DNA from 3 places in the Providencia sp. R33 genome. Region 1 is predicted to be linked to each of the others. Evidence: predicted binding sites of a transcription regulator. Region 1 holds the regulator's gene; each other region holds the start of a gene.

Region 1 (2,266 bases):
AAACACAACTAGAATAAATGTACAGCAATGAAAATAATCATCGCTAATGAACCCACTGCTGCTAGTATTCCATATTTAACATCTGTATCCATGAGTTCCTCTCATCCTAACAAAATTGAATTAACTATAACCACACAAACATTAAGGTTAATGAGTATACACATCCAAAAAAGCAAAACCAGTGTCTATATCACATGTTATAACATCAATTATTTCTTTCGTTTTTGCGCTAGATCAGACAAAATCGACAACAAATCGCTAAATTATTGCCAGCAAAGGATCTATGCATCAATATGCAGGTAATTTTTTAACTAGAATTCTTAGAGAGACCTATAGTTGGTCAGGAGTTTTATTCCCCCATGGCAACGATTAAAGATGTGGCGAAACGCGCTGGCGTCTCTACCACTACCGTATCCCATGTTATTAATAAAACGCGCTTTGTGGCAGATGATACCAAAGCGGCAGTTTGGGCTGCGATAAAAGCGCTCAATTATTCACCTAGTGCGGTTGCCCGTAGTTTAAAAGTGAATCACACCAAATCGATTGGTTTGTTAGCAACATCAAGCGAGGCCCCTTACTTTGCAGAAGTTATTGAGTCCGTTGAAAATAGCTGCTACGAAAAAGGTTATACACTGATCCTCTGTAACTCTCACAATAACTTAGGTAAACAAAAAGCCTACTTACAGATGTTGGCGCAAAAACGTGTCGATGGCTTACTGGTTATGTGTTCCGAATACCCAGAGACCCTTATCGGAATGCTGGAAGATTATCGTAATATCCCAATGGTTGTGATGGATTGGGGAACTTCCCGCGGGGATTTCACCGATAGCATTATCGATAATTCATTCCATGGAGGCTATCTCGCAGGGCGTTATCTCATTGACCGCGGTCACCGTGACATTGGTGTGATCCCAGGTTCCCTTGAACGAAATACAGGGATTGGCCGTCTGACTGGCTTCCAAAAAGCCATGGAAGAAGCCAAAGTGACCCTAAAAGATGAGTGGATTGTTCAAGGGGATTTTGAGCCTGAATCAGGCTATAAAGCGATGATGCAGATTTTAAGCCATAAACAGCGCCCTACTGCTGTTTTCTGTGGTGGTGATATCATGGCAATGGGCGCTATCTGTGCGGCAGATGAAATGGGTCTACGCGTCCCACAAGACATTTCAATCATTGGTTACGATAATGTGCGCAATGCGCGCTATTTTACCCCTGCATTGACAACAATCCATCAGCCTAAAGAGCGTTTAGGCCAAATGGCTTTCGCTATGTTACTAGACCGTATTGTGAATAAGCGCGAAGACGCTCAAACTATCGAAGTTCACCCTCGCCTTGTTGAGCGCCGTTCTGTTGCTGATGGGCCATTTATCGACTACCGTCGATAATCGATACTATGTTGATAACCATTCCGCGTTGAGAGTTTCATTATCGCCAAGATAATCTAATAACCAACTCAACGCTGGAGAAGTATTTTTCTCTACCCACGTTAAACAACATGGGCTAGGTGGAAATGGCTGTGCTAGCGTCAATTCCACCAATTTGCCTTCCGTGCATAACGGTGCTGCACGATGCTCAGGTACCATCCCTACACACAACCCATTAGCCAAACACGCTAAACCATTTTCCCAATAGGGAACCACTAAACGTCGTTGGTTATCCAGTGCCCAAGTATCGCGCTTAGGTAAGCTACGAGACGTATCTTCTAAGCACAAACTTGGATATTGGCGCATTTCATCATCTGTTAGGCTATGCTTTATTTTCGCTAAGGGGTGCTCAGGACTTGCGACACACATCCACGGCATAAACCCCATATCTCGAAAGCTATAACGCTCGCCAATCGGTGATGCCCGTGTCGCACCAATAGCGACATCCACCCGCCCATCAGCTAAAGCATCCCAAACGCCATTAAAAACTTCAGGGTGTATATACAATTCAATATCAGGGAAATGGCGATAAAAATCGAGAATAAGCTGTTCGGTCCGTTGCGGCTTAACGATACAGTCAACCGCAATGCTAAATTGCCCCCGCCAACCATTTGCAGCCTGCTGGCATTGATGGCGAGTTTCTGTCATTTTTTTGATAACAGAACGACTTTCTTTAATAAAAATCAATCCTGCTTCGGTTAAAACGACGTCTCGATGTCGCCGCTCGAACAAAGGGACAGCCAACCATTCTTCAACTTGTTTCACTGTATAGCTAATTGCCGAAGGCACGCGGTGCAACTCATCTGCGGCACCACTGAAACTCCCCGTCCGAGCAACCGCAT
Region 2 (2,266 bases), 730 kb from region 1:
AACAAAATGGGTACGACAACGGTTGCGCCAAACATCGCAAAAAGATGCTGAAAACTTAGTGGAATGGTTTGTAGTAATGGTGGTCTTTCTTCAACACCAATGGTGCGACGTGTCATTTTAGCTTATCCCCTTTTAGCTATGATTTATGCAAGTGCCCGAAGACCTGCATACGTTTTATCTCATTCAATAAATCAAAAAAAAGCCGACTTCTCAGTCGGCTCATTTTTATTTAGTACCAAATATCTTATCGCCCGCATCACCGAGACCAGGAACAATGTAACCTTCTTCATTGAGATATTGATCAATGGAAGCGGTATACAGCTCAACGTCTGGGTGGACTTTTTCTAATGCTTTGATCCCTTCAGGTGCCGCAACTAAGACTAAAACCTTAATTGACTTACACCCTTCTTTTTTCAGTAAATCGATAGTTGCGATCATCGAGCCGCCAGTTGCCAACATAGGGTCAACAACTAACGCCATACGCTCATCGATATCTGAAGTCAGTTTTTGGAAATAAGGGACAGGTTGCAGTGTTTCTTCATCACGGTAAACACCAACCACACTGATACGTGCGCTAGGAATACTTTCCAATACACCATTCATCATACCAATACCTGCACGAAGAATTGGTACTACGGTGATTTTCTTACCTTTAATTTGTTCTATTTCGACAGGACCACACCAACCATCAATAGTCACTTTTTCAGTTTCTAGGTCAGCGGTTGCTTCATAAGTCAGTAGGCTACCAACCTCTGAGGCCAGTTCACGAAAGCGTTTAGTGCTTATATCATGATCTCGCATCAGGCCAAGTTTATGTTTAACGAGAGGGTGTTTTACCTCAACGATCTTCATGGGTTTCTCCTACTATTTTAGACGCTGGCGGACAAAAAAATCGCGGGATTATAACTCTTTTAACCATGAATGCCACTAGATTACGTTTGATTTTGGTCAAAACATCAACGATTAGGCAAACTTTTTTTAAAATAGTATACCCCATATCGGTTAAGTTGCATGTTGATGATCAACCGAATTTATTTTTTTGCCAATATTTAAATACCACTCACATTTCACCTTGTGAACACGCTCACTTTCTGCCATTTCCAGCCATAAGAATTTTCATTCACAAAGCTATCGCAAACGTTTGCTTTGCCTGTTAGAATACTGTCCATGATGTTATTTTTCTCAAAAATGTAATTGCCTTGGGGGCCGTAGTGACTGATAAAACCTCTCTCAGCTATAAAGATGCCGGTGTCGATATTGATGCAGGTAACGCACTGGTTGAACGTATTAAAGGTGTTGTAAAAGAAACGCGTCGTCCCGAAGTGATGGGGGGTCTTGGTGGGTTCGGTGCTTTATGTTCCCTGCCACAAAAATACCGCGAGCCTGTACTCGTTTCAGGCACCGATGGCGTTGGTACAAAGTTACGTCTGGCAATGGATTTAAAACGTCACGATTCAATCGGGATTGACCTTGTTGCCATGTGCGTCAATGACCTTATCGTTCAAGGGGCTGAGCCATTATTCTTCCTTGATTACTACGCAACAGGCAAATTAGACGTTGATACCGCTGCCAGCGTCATCACGGGAATTGCTGAAGGCTGTAAACAATCTGGTTGCGCATTAGTGGGTGGTGAAACCGCTGAAATGCCAGGCATGTACCACGGTGAAGACTATGATGTTGCAGGCTTTTGCGTCGGTGTGGTTGAACGCTCTGAAATCATTGATGGCAGCAAAGTCAGCGCTGGTGATGCACTAATCGCCCTCGCCTCAAGTGGCCCTCACTCAAACGGCTATTCATTAGTACGTAAAGTTTTAGAAGTTAGCAAAACGAACCCTGAAACTGAACAGTTAGATGGCAAATCATTGGCTGATCATTTATTAGAACCTACACGTATTTATGTGAAAAACGTGTTAGAGCTGATCGCAAAAAATGACATTCACGCGATTGCACACATTACGGGTGGCGGTTTCTGGGAAAATATCCCGCGCGTTCTGCCTGATAACACCCAAGCCATTATCGATGGTAGCAGCTGGCAATGGCCTTCTGTTTTCAGCTGGTTACAACACGCTGGTGATGTCACTACCCATGAAATGTACCGTACCTTTAACTGTGGTGTTGGCATCATCATTGCCCTGCCACAGAGTGAAGTCAACGCCGCATTAGCGTTATTAACATCACTGGGTGAAAATGCATGGCAAATTGGCTCCATCGGCCAATTACCTGCAGGTGAAGAGCAGGTTGTAATCCGCTAATGAAAAAAATCGTT
Region 3 (2,266 bases), 2.1 Mb from region 1:
AAATGGCATCATCACTGCGGTAATAAATGCAGGGACAGATTCCGTTAAGTCATCCCATTTCACGCGAGTCAGGCTTGATGTCATTAACACGCCCACGTAAATCAATGCACCCGCGGTTGCATAAGCTGGAACCATACCCGCAAGTGGAGAGATAAACATGGTCAATAGGAATAAGATACCAACAACGACAGCAGTTAACCCTGTACGCCCACCGACTGACACCCCTGAAGAGCTTTCAATATATGCCGTTACCGATGAGGTTCCCATTGCCGAGCCAGCGACTGAGCTTAAGCTATCGACATATAGGGCTTGCTTCATGCGCGGGAATGTTCCGCGTTCATTGGTGATGCCAGCTTTGTCTGTCACACCAATCATAGTGCCCGATGAGTCAAATAAGTTGACTAACATAAAGGCAAAAATCACGCCAGATAACGCTAAATCTAATGAGCCCGAGAAGTCCACTTGCCCTACTACGCTAGTGATACTTGGTGGAATAGAGAAAATGCCCGTGTATTGCACATCCCCCAGAGCCAGACCAATTAAGGTAGTCACGGCAATAGACACTAACACGGCCGCATGGATATTACGCGCCGCTAAGATAGCAATAATAAAGAAGCCCAGCGCCCCTAACCACACGTTATGGTGCGTTAAGTTACCGATAGACACCAATGTGTCTGGGTTTGCCACGATAATACCAGAGTTTTTCAGCCCCATCATCGCGATAAATAAACCGATACCACTGGTGATCCCCACACGTAAACTCAGTGGGATATTAGCAATAATCCAGTAACGAATGCGGAATAATGTCAGGATAAACAAGCCAACTGCGCCCCAGAAAACAGCGCCCATAGCCACTTGCCATGAATAACCCATCGCGCCAACCACCACAAATGCAAAGAAGGCATTCAGCCCCATCGCTGGTGCGACCGCAATCGGTAAGTTAGCCAGTAAGCCCATCAAAATACTGCCGATAGCCGCAATCAAACAAGTGGTAACGAACACCGCTTTGATATCCATGCCTGCAATTGACAAAATTTGTGGGTTAACAAAGACGATATACACCATCGTCAGGAAGGTCGTGAAGCCAGCGACAACTTCAGTTCGTGCGGTTGTACCGTGTTCTTGTAATTTAAAAACACGCTGAAACAAGCTCTGCGGTTGTGCCGAGCTAGAAGATTGATTACTCATTAGATATCGCGCCCAAAAAAAGTTTTTTTCGCCCTATACTACAATTAAAAATCGCAAAAGAAAACGATTGCGTGAAATTCAACAGGCAAAATGTCCTAACTAACTGATACAACGCGATGAATTATGAAAAAGAATTAAAATGAGATTTGAAAGGATGGCGGTATGAAAACCGCCATCAAAATTTAGGATAGCGCCAGTAGTTTTTGCCTACGCCAAAATAATAAGCTGCGTTTTGCTGCCAATTTGTGCGGGTCATTTTGCGTACTGAGTTTTTTCGCCACCACATTGGCAATAATTTCCACCGCAAAACACATCACAAAATAGATAAACGCCACGAATAAGAAAACTTCCAGCGGGTATACCATTTCACGGTTATTCACTTGAGTAGCCAAGAAAGAAAGCTCAGCCACACCCACAACATAGGCTAATGAAGTGTCTTTAATCAACGCCACCCATTGGTTGATAAACGACGGCACCATCATACGCAATGCTTGGGGTAAAACGATGTTCCACAGTACCTGCCAGCGGTTGAAACCAAGGGACAAGCCTGCCTGCCATTGCCCTGCGCCTATCGCTAAGATCCCTGCTTTTACAGCATGGGCTAAGTAAGCAGAGGTGATCAAGGCGAGTGCACAGACCACCGTGGTGATCCCGGGGATCTCTGTGCCTAATAAAATTGGCAGCAAGAAATAGGTCCAAAAAATTAACATAATGACAGGAATTGCACGGAAAAAGCCTAAAACTGCCGCAAATAGGTTAACCCAAAAACCGCGTAACATAGCTAATGCAATACCGCCTAATGTACCCAAGACAATGGATGCCGCCCCTGCCAACAAGCTAATCACCAGTGTCAACGCTGCCCCTTCTAATGGGCCATCAGGGAAAGTCCCAAACAGTAAATATTGCCAATTTTGTTCGATTACTGAAAAATCCATGTTACACCCCCTGAGCCAAGTTACGTTGCAACCGCCATTGTCCCCAGCCTTCCATCAACGCAATAATGGCGATATACAGCACTGTTGCTACCCCAAATGCAGTGAAGGTTTGTAAGGTTTGGCTATCCACTTGGCGAGACACA

What was found. Region 1 encodes PurR, which represses purine synthesis genes. Its sites were predicted from a motif close to CANGCAAACGTTTGCNTG; they were not measured.
Region 2: the regulator PurR is predicted to act here: its motif matches at 1,131-1,148, upstream of purM (phosphoribosylformylglycinamidine cyclo-ligase).
Region 3: the regulator PurR is predicted to act here: its motif matches at 1,245-1,262, upstream of J6836_RS18725 (NCS2 family permease).

Annotation. Positions count from the first base shown of each region.
Region 1 covers NZ_CP072453.1:1,919,533-1,921,798, forward strand. Annotated here, with positions in the region: gene purR (HTH-type transcriptional repressor PurR) at 360-1,385, shown strand; gene punR (DNA-binding transcriptional activator PunR) at 1,392-2,266, opposite strand, start outside.
Region 2 covers NZ_CP072453.1:1,188,881-1,191,146, reverse strand. Annotated here, with positions in the region: gene uraA (uracil permease) at 1-116, opposite strand, end outside; gene upp (uracil phosphoribosyltransferase) at 226-852, opposite strand; gene purM (phosphoribosylformylglycinamidine cyclo-ligase) at 1,212-2,252, shown strand; gene purN (phosphoribosylglycinamide formyltransferase) at 2,252-2,266, shown strand, end outside.
Region 3 covers NZ_CP072453.1:3,988,368-3,990,633, reverse strand. Annotated here, with positions in the region: gene J6836_RS18725 (NCS2 family permease) at 1-1,188, opposite strand, end outside; gene J6836_RS18720 (amino acid ABC transporter permease) at 1,371-2,123, opposite strand; gene J6836_RS18715 (amino acid ABC transporter permease) at 2,125-2,266, opposite strand, start outside.